Regions from separate parts of the Bradyrhizobium sp. USDA 4506 genome, predicted to be linked through region 1. Evidence: predicted binding sites of a transcription regulator. Region 1 holds the regulator's gene; each other region holds the start of a gene.
The links. Region 1 encodes HrcA, which represses chaperone genes, less so after heat shock. Its sites were predicted from a motif close to GTTAGCACTCNCNNNNNGNGAGTGCTAAC; they were not measured.

Region 1 (3,765 bases):
TGAAATCACAATACGGGCATTTCGACAGGCAGAACGGCCAGTGCACGTAGACGCCGAAGGCTTCTCGGTCAGCGTGGCTCAAGGCAGATCTCCGCGAGCTTCACGAAGGCGCGGGCGCGATGCGACAGGCCGAGCCCGAGCGGCGGCAGGCCGTGCTTCTCGATGCTGGTCATCTCGCCGAAGGTCCGCGTGTAGCCGTCGGGCAGGAAGGCCGGATCGTAGCCAAAGCCGGCAGTGCCACGCGGCGGCCAGACCAGGGTTCCATCGGCGCGGGCCTCGACCTCCTCGAGATGATCGTCGGGCCAGGCCACGCACAACGCCGACACGAAGTGCGCCTTGCGCCGGTCCGGTGCGGTGGCGCCGCGTTCCTGCAGCAGCCGCTCGATCCGCGTCATCGCCGCCATGAAGTCCTTGCCCTCGCCGGCCCAGCGCGCCGAGTAGATCCCGGGCGCGCCGTCGAGCGCGTCGACCACGAGGCCGGAATCGTCGGCGAAGGCTGGCAGTCCGGTCGCCTTCGCGGCCGCGATCGCCTTGATCGCCGCGTTGGCGCGAAAATTGTCGCCGGTCTCCTCGGGCTCGGCGAGGTCAAGCTCGCCGGCCGACACCACCTCGACGCCGTGCGGCGCCAGCAGTTCCCGCATCTCGGCAAGCTTGCCGGGATTATGGGTGGCGATGACGAGCCTTCCGGTGATTCGGCGGTGCATGACCAATCTGACTACGCCACCGCGATCTTTTGCAAGTCGACCAGACGCGCGACACCTTTGCGCGCCAGCGCCATCAGCGCCAGGAATTCACCTTCCGAGAACGGCGTCTTCTCGGCGGTGCCCTGCACCTCGATGATCCGGCCGTCCCCGGTCATGACGAAATTGGCGTCGGTGTCGGCTTCGGAATCCTCGGCATAGTCGAGATCGAGCACCGGCGTGCCCTGGTAGATGCCGCAGGAGATCGCCGCCACATTGTCGCGCAACACGTTGGTCTTCAGCATGTTGCGGGTCTTCATCCAGTTGATGCAGTCGGCCAGCGCCACCCAGGCACCGGTGATCGAGGCGGTGCGGGTGCCGCCGTCGGCCTGGATGACGTCGCAATCGACCGTGATCTGGCGCTCGCCGAGCGCCTCCAGATCGACGGCCGCGCGCAGCGAGCGGCCGATCAGCCGCTGGATCTCGACCGTCCGGCCGCCCTGCTTGCCGGCCGAAGCCTCGCGGCGGGTGCGTTCCAGGGTGGCACGCGGCAGCATGCCGTATTCTGCGGTGACCCAGCCGCGGCCCTGGCCCTTCAGCCACGGCGGCAATCGCTCTTCCAGCGTGGCGGTCACCAGCACATGGGTGTCGCCGAACTTCACCATGCAGGAACCCTCGGCATATTTGACGACGCCGCGTTCCAGCGACACGGGACGCAGTTCATCGGGTGCACGGCGGCTTGGCCGCATGAAATCCTCCAGAAATCCGAGAAAATTGGCTGGCCGTGCTTGTAGGAGCGGGAAGGGGCAGCGGCAAGGGTTTTCGGCCCCGGTAGGGTCCGGTACGAGGGGGCCGAATGCATGCTTGTCATCGGCCTCCCGGATCGACAAATTATGCAGTAATTGTGAGGGACTGGAGTGTGACTCACCACGATCCGATTGGCCTGATCGCGCCGCATGCCGGGCTCGCCCAGCTCAACGAGCGTTCGCGCGACATTTTTCGTCAAATCGTCGAAAGCTATCTCGCGACCGGCGAGCCGGTCGGTTCGCGCAACATTTCGCGCCTGATCGCATTACCGCTGTCGCCGGCCTCGGTCCGCAATGTGATGTCGGATCTCGAGCAACTCGGCCTGATCTATGCGCCGCACACCTCCGCCGGCCGGTTGCCGACCGAACTCGGGCTGCGCTTCTTCGTCGACGCGCTGATGCAGGTCGGCGACCTCACCGAGGCCGAGCGTCAGTCGATCCAGACCCAGCTTGCTGCCGTCGGCCGCGCGCAATCCGTCGAGGCCGCGCTCGGCGAAGCCTTGACGCGGCTGTCGGGACTGACCCGCGCCGCGGCGGTGGTGCTGACGCAAAAGTCGAATGCGCGGCTGAAGCATATCGAGTTCGTCCGGCTGGAGCCGGAGAAGGCGCTGGTCGTGCTGGTCGGCGAAGACGGCCAGGTCGAAAACCGCGTCCTGGCACTGCCGCCGGGTGTTCCATCCTCGGCCCTGACCGAGGCGACCAACTTCCTCAATGCGCGGATTCGCGGCCGGACGCTGGCCGAAGCGCGGCTCGAGCTCGAGACGGCACTGACGCAAAACCGCGCCGAGCTCGATCAGCTCACGCAAAAGGTGGTCGCGGCGGGCATTGCGAGCTGGTCCGGCGGCGAGAACGAGGACCGCCAGCTGATCGTGCGCGGTCACGCCAATCTGCTCGAGGACCTGCATGCGCTCGACGATCTCGAGCGCATCAAATCGCTGTTCGACGATCTCGAAACCAAGCGCGGCGTGATCGATCTGCTCGGCCGCGCCGAACGCGGCGAGGGCGTGCGGATCTTCATCGGCTCGGAGAACAAGCTGTTCTCGCTGTCGGGTTCCTCCACCATCATCGCGCCCTACGGCGACGCCCAGGGGCGGATCGTGGGCGTTCTCGGCGTGATCGGACCGACGCGGCTGAACTATGCGCGGGTGATCCCGACCGTCGATTATGCCGCGCGCATCGTCAGCAAGATGCTGGGCGGCTGACCGGAGGGCGATTTCGCTTTCATTTGACGGGTTTTCTTCACCCAAGCCGGAGATCCCAGTTCCCGAGACCGGTATGTTGCGCTTGATTTTCGCCGCCCAAAGCACGATATCCCGGCAAGCAATCCCCAAGATTTGAACCGACGCGAGTTTTCGAGAAGGCAAGCCATGACCGATCCGAACCGGGCCAATGACAACACCGAGAATTCGGCGCCGACGGGTGAGCCCGTGGTCTCGAAACCCTACATCATGCCTGACGAGCCCGAGGCCGGATCGGCGGAGGCGCTGACCAAGGAACTCGCCGAGGCGCGCGACCGGACGCTGCGCACGCTGGCCGAGATGGAGAATCTCCGCCAGCGCACCCGCCGCGAGGTCGCCGACGCCAAGACCTACGGCATCACCGGCTTTGCCCGCGACGTGCTCGATATCGCCGACAACCTGCAGCGCGCGCTCGATGCGGTGCCGGCCGAGACCAAGGAAGCCGCGGATCCTGGCCTGAAGGCGCTGATCGAAGGCGTCGAGCTGACCGAACGTTCGCTGCTCAACGCGCTGGAGAAGAACGGCGTCAAGAAGTTCGACCCGATCGGCGAGAAGTTCGATCCGAACTTCCAGCAGGCGATGTTCGAGGTGCCTGATCCGTCGGTGCCGTCGGGCACCGTGGTGCAGGTCGTGCAGGCCGGTTACATGATCGGCGAGCGCATCCTGCGTCCGGCGCTGGTCGGCGTCTCCAAGGGCGGCGCCAAGGCCGCCCCGACCGCCGACATCACCGCCTGATCCGTCCGATCCCGGACACCCGTCTGTGAGCTCGCGGATTGCGCGGGCTCACGGTCGCGACTTCTCGCGGGCCTTCGGCCAATAGGTGCCGAAGCTCCAGAGATTTCCTTCCGGATCGCGGCAGGCGAAGTCGCGGCTGCCATAATCCGTGTTTCGCAGTTCCATCTCGATCTTCGCTCCGGCAGCCTTGACCTTCGCGTGCAGCGCGTCGGGATCGTCGACGGCGATATAGATCGAGTCGGTGCGGCGGTTGTCGAGGTTGCCGACCAGCCTGCCATATGCGTCGTCGCGGCTCTGGCCCAGCAT
Region 2 (3,765 bases), 4.9 Mb from region 1:
TGACGGAGCCATCCTCGCCGGCATTGATCGCGATCTGGCGAGCGGGAGACGACAGCGCCTTGCGCACGATCTCGACGCCGGTCTTCTGGTCGTCGTTCTTGGTCCGGATGCCCTTGAGATGCACGGAGGCACGGAGCAGGGCGACGCCGCCGCCCGGAACGATGCCTTCCTCGACGGCCGCACGGGTCGCATGCATCGCGTCATCCACGCGATCCTTGCGCTCCTTCACCTCGACCTCGGTCGCGCCGCCGACGCGGATCACCGCGACGCCGCCTGCGAGCTTGGCGAGACGCTCCTGCAGCTTCTCACGGTCGTAGTCCGAGGTGGTCTCCTCGATCTGCGCCTTGATCTGGGCAACGCGGGCGTCGATGTCGGCCTTCTTGCCGGCGCCGTTGACGATCGTGGTGTTCTCCTTGTCGATCATCACCCTCCTAGCGCGGCCGAGCATGTTGAGCGTCACGTTCTCGAGCTTGATGCCGAGGTCTTCCGAGATGGCCTGGCCGCCGGTCAGGATCGCGATGTCCTGCAGCATGGCCTTGCGGCGATCGCCGAAGCCCGGGGCCTTCACGGCCGCGACCTTCAGGCCGCCACGCAGGCGGTTGACGACGAGGGTAGCGAGTGCCTCGCCTTCGACGTCTTCAGCGACGATGACCAGCGGCTTTCCGCTCTGCACCACGGCCTCGAGCAGCGGCAGCAGCTCGTTCAGCGAGGAGAGCTTCTTCTCGTTGATCAGGATGTAGGCGTCTTCCATTTCAGCGCGCATCTTGTCGGCGTTGGTGACGAAATAGGGCGAGATGTAGCCGCGGTCGAACTGCATGCCCTCGACGACGTCGAGCTCGGTCTCGAGCGACTTGGCTTCCTCGACCGTGATCACGCCCTCATTGCCGACCTTCTTCATGGCGTCCGCAAGGAACTTCCCGACTTCGGCATCGCCGTTGGCCGAAATGGTGCCGACCTGGGCGATCTCCTCGTTCGAGGTAACCTTCTTCGAGTTCTTTTCCAGATCCGCAACAACGGCCTCGACCGCGAGATCGATACCGCGCTTCAGATCCATCGGGTTCATGCCGGCGGCAACCGATTTGGCGCCTTCACGCACGATCGCGGCGGCCAGCACGGTCGCGGTGGTGGTGCCGTCGCCGGCAACATCCGCCGCCTTCGACGCCACCTCCCGCACCATCTGCGCGCCCATGTTCTCGAACTTGTCCTCGAGTTCGATCTCCTTGGCGACGGCAACGCCGTCCTTGGTGATGCGGGGCGCGCCGAACGACTTGTCGAGGACGACGTTGCGGCCCTTCGGACCGAGAGTGACCTTCACCGCATTGGCGAGGATGTCGACACCGCGCAACATGCGGTCGCGGGCATCGACGCCTAATTTGACTTCTTTAGCTGACATATTTTTCCTCCCAGAATTGAAATTCGTCTCTCACCTTGCCGAGGCAGCGCAGGGGTGAGCGTCAGCGGCGGTCGGCGTCAGGCCGCCTTCTTGGAGCCGGCGACGTCGGTAACAACGCCCATGATGTCGCTCTCCTTCAAGATCAACAGCTCCTGGCCGTCGATCTTGACTTCAGTGCCCGACCACTTGCCGAACAGCACGCGGTCGCCGACCTGGATATCAATCGGAATCAGCTTGCCGCTCTCGTCGCGGCCACCCGGGCCAACGGCGATGACTTCGCCCTGGGAGGGCTTTTCCTTGGCAGTGTCGGGAATGATGATGCCGCCTGCGGTCTTCTGTCCGGCCTCGATGCGCTTGACCACGACGCGGTCGTGAAGCGGACGGAATTTCATGCGATCCTCCTTTGCTTCTTGTAGTGCTGGGCTGGCAGTCGCAATGAGCGAGTGCTCGCCGCTCCTCACATAGGCCAGTGACACTTGGGCGCAAGGGCTTCAACCCATGTCGCCTGTTCGCCGTTCAAAGACGTGTGGGTCCGGCAGAATGACCGCTTTGCGCCAACAGCTGCCCTCCCCGCCAAGTCCCAATTGAGACATTCGCTGCGCGTCAGTGACGTTCGGGTATTCGGGCGCCGCTCATGCTCTGCGCGGCCAGGCAGTTGTTTGAGACTTGGTTCACGCCGCCGCCGATCCTCGAAACGTTCTTTCCGCGCGTCCTGTCCGAATGAAATTGCGAAGCACATCGCAAAACTCGTCCGTAGCCGAGAACATCGGGTTGTGTCCCCTGCCGTCGAAGAGATAGAGCTGCGCGCCGGCAATGCGAGACGCGATGAATACGCTGGCATCGCATGTGACGAGCCGGTCTTCCCGGCCGTGGGTAACGAGGGTTGGGACGGCGATCGATTCGAGCAGCGGCGCGATGTCCATGCCTGGGTCCGGATCGTAGAAGCTAAGGATCGTCTCAATCGGCAACCTGCACATGCGCTCGGAGGCCATCCGCCGTAGCTCGTCGGTATCTGGCTCGCTGTAGACATACCGTGTTTGCAAGCGAACTAGTTCCTCAACGGCGCCCCGCGCATAGGCGTCCTGACGAAGCGCTGTGTAATCCGGGTTAAAAACCGGACGCCCGTTCGGCAGCGTTCCAATCATCGGCGTGCCCACCGTCACGATCTTTCCGACGAGTTCCGGGTGCCTATGAGTAAGCTGGATGAGCAGGTTTGAGCCGCGCGAGATGCCAATGCCGATGATTGGGGCGGCGGCGGCCGCGTGGATGATCGCGCGGAGGTCCTCCATGTGTTGGAGGGTTGAGTAAGGACGCACGAGAGGGTCGGATCGTCCGGCACCGCGGCAGTCGACCGTGATGACACGGAATTCCTGGCAAAGCTGCTCGAGAATCGGCTCAAAGGTCGCAAGCCCGTATACGATCGGATTTATGAAAACGACGGTCGGCTCGCCGCTGCCGTGCTCGTAGAAGACGAGGCGTGCACCCTCCCGTACTGCGTACTTGGCACGATGAATGCACTTGCGCGCGCGGTCGCGGTCAGCGTCGGTCTCGCCAAGCGCCATGGCGCGCTCGTAGTAGGCGTTCGCTCCATCAAGGTCGTCGTCGACGCCGGCCAAGTCACCGAGCATCAGGAGGCACTCGTGCTCGATGCGCCGGGCGGGCGGCGCTGCATCCCCTCGAGGACGGGTCGTAAGCTGCAGGCACGTTTCAAGTTGGGATACAGCTTCTTTGACAGCATGCCGCGCCTTTGCCAGCCGACCGGCGGCCATCAGATAAATTGCCCCCTGGTCGGGCAGTGCGCCTTCAATAAAATGATGGGCGACGATCTCGGGCTGGCCCACCGCGATCTCTGGCCGCAACCGCTCGATCGCTTGTGCGACGCGCGCATGCAGCTGCTGACGGGACGATTTGAGCAAGGTGGCGTAGGCCGCGTCGCAGACAAGCGCGTGCTTGAAGCTGTACGTATGATGGGGCGGCGTCCCACGTCGTTGGATGAGTCCCGCCTGGCAGAGCTGACCAAGCGCCGCCGCCAGCTGCGCCTCGGGATATCCGGCGACCGCCCTGACGACGTCCTCATCGAACTCCCGACCGATGCAGGCGGCGATCTGTGCTACCTCGCGTGCCGGAGCCAGGCGGTCGAGACGCGCCATGAGCGAATCCTGCAGCGTCGCCGGAATGGCCGGCGGCGGAAGTGGTCCGGCGAGCTCGAGATCGCTGCCGCCAGCCGTTGTCTTCCAGATCGCCGATTCGATGACCGCTTTCGTCAATTCCTCGACGAACAGAGGCACACCCTCCGTACGGGAGAGAATGGCTTCGATCACGATTGGCGGAAGCGACCGTTCACCCGCCGCCATCTGGATGAGCGTTCGGGA
Region 3 (3,765 bases), on a different contig from region 1:
AGGCGCGCGGGCGCAGAATTTGTCAAGTGCGGAGGCGCGCTTGAGAGAGAAGAACATCACGCTGCCGGCTGATGCCATACCAGCCGGAAACTATGTCAACGCGGTGCAAGTTGGAAATCTCCTGTTCCTGGCCGGCAACGCGTCAGGCGGGGTGAAGGGTAAGGTCGGACGGGATTTGACAGTCGAACAAGGCTATGACGCCGCCCGGCAGGCCGGCTTGATCATGCTGGCAAAAGTGCGGGCGGCGCTGGGTGGTCTCGATCGGGTGAAACGTGTGGTCAAAGTGGTCGGCATGGTGAACTCGGCCGACGACTTCACTGACCAGCCTAAGGTGGTCAATGGATTTTCCGACCTGATGGTCGAGGTATTCGGCGCATCGGTTGGTAAGCACGCTCGCTCCTCGTTGGGCGTGGCGGCACTTCCTAACAATGCCCCGGTCGAAGTGGAAATGATCCTTGAGATCGATCCAGTCGAAGCAGGATGGGTTCTCGAGGTAGAGTAGCCTTGTCGCTGGTCGCAATCAGTTACACACAATGCTCTTGCCGAAGGAGATTCTAATGCGGGCGTTGACGACAATCGCTGCGTCGACATGCTTGACCGGATTTCTCATGGCGGCACAAAGCGCCGAGGCTCGCATTACGCGCATCGAGATAACCAAGATCGAGGCCGCTTTTGCCGGTCAAAGCTTTGGCAAGGTTGGTTCCTATGAGAGAGTGGTCGGCAACGCTTACGGGGAGGTTGATCCGACGGCCGAGAGCAACGTAATCATCCAGGATATCAACCTGGCGCCACGCAATCAGCGGGGCATGGTCGAGTATGTCACGGACATCGACATTCTAAGGCCAGCCGACCTTGGCAAGAGCAACGGCGTGCTGTTCTTCAATATCGTCAACCGCGGCAACAAGGGTGGCCTCTCCCTGTTCAACGTGGACATGCCGTTCGAAACCACCGCCAACAACAACCTCGCCAGTGCAGGGGACGGCTTCCTGCAACGGCAGGGGTACGTTATCGTCTGGTTCGGTTGGCAAGCCGACGTGGCGCCCGGAAGCGATCGGCTGACCATGCACGTGCCGATTGCCCGTAATCCGGATCAATCATCGATCACGGGTCTTGTGCGAAGTGAACTGACGACCAGTCCACTGATCGTTCCGCCAGCGGCAACAACGACGCTAGACCTGTCGAGTGGTTGGTTCACAAAGCTGGCCACTCACCCTTATCCTACTGTCAGTCTCGCGAACCGCACTTCGCTCCCTGATGGTTTTCTGCCTCGGCTCACTGTCCGCCGGCATGAATTCGAGCCGCGGACTCCGATCCCGAACACCGAGTGGGCGTTCGGTGCCTGCGGGTCCGGCGAGCCCGCGACCAGCGACACGCAGATCTGTTATCCTGCGGGATTCAGGCCGGGCTTCCTCTATGAATTGACATATCGCGCAAAGGACCCGCTGGTGCTCGGGCTCGGTTTTGCGGCAGCTTGCAACCCTTTCACCTATCGCTTGCCAAACGCACCAAAGCACCGTGCACCGACGTGACAACGAGAGCGCTGCCCTTCAAAGAATTGATTGCCACCGAACTGGCGCGCATCGAGGCCCGCCTTGCGAATACGCCACACGGGCCGGAGCGCGAACTGCTTGACCGCAAACTGCGTCGGCTCAGGACTGCGTTCAACGTCGATAATTGGGCGTGTCCGACCGAGTCGAAACCTTCTGATTAGGCGACGCCAATGGGAGCCGCCTGGCGCTGACAGAGTTTGCTTCAGATCGGAACGGCCAAGTCCAATTTTTCTGCTACAGACCCTTGCTCCAGAAAAACACTGTCCTATTTCAGCTGCGCCCGCGTTGGCACTCGCGGGCGAGGATTGCTAGCAATCCAGAAATTGTCAACTCATGCAGATGTTTAGGAGGTCCGTATGAATTTCCGTCCGCTTCACGACCGCGTCGTGGTCAGGCGCATCGACGCTGAAGAGAAGACCGCTGGCGGTATCATCATTCCCGACACAGCCAAGGAAAAGCCCTCGCAAGGCGAAGTCATCGCCGTTGGGCCGGGCGGCCGCGATGAGACCGGCAAGCTGATTCCGATCGACGTCCAGGTCGGCGACCGCGTGCTGTTTGGCAAGTGGTCGGGCACCGAGGTCAAGATCGACGGCCAGGAGCTCTTGATCATGAAGGAGAGCGACATCATGGGCGTTCTCACCAACGTGTCTTCCAGCAAGAAGGCCGCCTAATCCACCGCTCGCACCGCTCACCCCTGAGGAGCGCCTGCCGGGCGCCCGCCAAGGGTGAGAAAAAACGAAACTCAGGGAAATCAACTATGTCAGCCAAAGAAGTCAAATTCGGCGTGGACGCACGCGACCGCATGCTGCGCGGTGTCGACATCCTTGCCAACGCGGTGAAGGTCACCCTCGGTCCGAAGGGCCGCAACGTGGTGCTCGACAAGTCGTTCGGCGCGCCCCGCATCACCAAGGACGGCGTCACCGTCGCCAAGGAGATCGAGCTCGACGACAAGTTCGAGAACATGGGCGCCCAGATGGTGCGCGAAGTCGCCTCCAAGTCCGCTGACGCGGCCGGCGACGGCACCACCACGGCGACCGTGCTTGCGGCTGCGATCGTCCGCGAGGGCGCCAAGTCGGTCGCCGCCGGCATGAACCCGATGGATCTGAAGCGCGGTATCGACCTCGCGGTCGAAGCCGTCGTGGCCGACCTCCAGAAGAACTCGAAGAAGGTCACCTCGAACGAGGAGATCGCCCAGGTCGGCACCATTTCGGCCAACGGCGATGCCGAGATCGGCAAGTTCCTCGCCGACGCCATGAAGAAGGTCGGCAACGAGGGCGTGATCACGGTCGAGGAAGCCAAGTCGCTCGAGACCGAACTCGACGTCGTCGAGGGCATGCAGTTCGACCGCGGCTACATCTCGCCCTACTTCGTCACCAACGCCGACAAGATGCGCGTTGAGATGGACGACGCCTACATCCTCATCAACGAGAAGAAGCTCTCCTCGCTGAACGAGCTGCTGCCGCTGCTCGAGGCCGTGGTGCAGAGCGGCAAGCCGCTGGTGATCGTTGCTGAAGACGTCGAAGGCGAAGCGCTCGCCACCCTCGTCGTCAACCGCCTGCGCGGCGGCCTGAAGGTCGCGGCCGTCAAGGCTCCGGGCTTCGGCGATCGCCGCAAGGCCATGCTGCAGGACATCGCGATCCTGACCGGCGGCCAGGCGATCTCGGAAGATCTCGGCATCAAGCTCGAGAACGTCACGCTCAACATGCTCGGTCGCGCCAAGAAGGTGATGATCGACAAGGAGAACACCACGATCGTCAACGGCGCCGGCAAGAAGGCCGACATCGAGGCGCGCGTGAGCCAGATCAAGGCGCAGATCGAGGAGACCACCTCGGACTACGACCGTGAGAAGTTGCAGGAGCGTCTCGCCAAGCTCGCGGGCGGCGTCGCGGTGATCCGCGTCGGCGGCGCGACCGAGGTCGAGGTGAAGGAACGCAAGGATCGCGTGGATGACGCGATGCATGCGACCCGTGCGGCTGTCGAGGAAGGCATCCTGCCGGGCGGCGGCGTCGCCTTGCTCCGAGCCACCGAAGCGCTCAAAGGCCTGCGCACCAAAAACGACGACCAGAAGACCGGCGTCGAGATCGTGCGCAAGGCGCTGTCCTGGCCGGCTCGGCAGATCGCGATCAACGCCGGTGAAGACGGCTCGGTCGTGGTTGGCAAAGTCCTGGAGAAGGATCAGTACTCTTACGGCTTCGATGCGCAGACGGGCGAGTAC

Region 2: the regulator HrcA is predicted to act here: its motif matches at 1,816-1,844, upstream of ACVIHF_RS11900 (co-chaperone GroES).
Region 3: the regulator HrcA is predicted to act here: its motif matches at 1,835-1,863, upstream of groES (co-chaperone GroES).

Annotation. Positions count from the first base shown of each region.
Region 1 covers NZ_JBSSBM010000002.1:7,013,070-7,016,834, forward strand. The annotation lists gene hemW (radical SAM family heme chaperone HemW) at 1-82, opposite strand, end outside; gene rdgB (RdgB/HAM1 family non-canonical purine NTP pyrophosphatase) at 69-704, opposite strand; gene rph (ribonuclease PH) at 716-1,429, opposite strand; gene hrcA (heat-inducible transcriptional repressor HrcA) at 1,600-2,688, shown strand; gene grpE (nucleotide exchange factor GrpE) at 2,854-3,459, shown strand; gene ACVIHF_RS35190 (VOC family protein) at 3,508-3,765, opposite strand, start outside.
Region 2 covers NZ_JBSSBM010000002.1:2,093,967-2,097,731, reverse strand. The annotation lists gene groL (chaperonin GroEL) at 1-1,393, opposite strand, end outside; gene ACVIHF_RS11900 (co-chaperone GroES) at 1,471-1,785, opposite strand; gene ACVIHF_RS11895 (alpha/beta fold hydrolase) at 2,065-3,765, opposite strand, start outside.
Region 3 covers NZ_JBSSBM010000001.1:544,466-548,230, reverse strand. The annotation lists gene ACVIHF_RS02450 (RidA family protein) at 1-502, shown strand, start outside; gene ACVIHF_RS02445 (hypothetical protein) at 558-1,529, shown strand; gene groES (co-chaperone GroES) at 1,907-2,221, shown strand; gene groL (chaperonin GroEL) at 2,308-3,765, shown strand, end outside.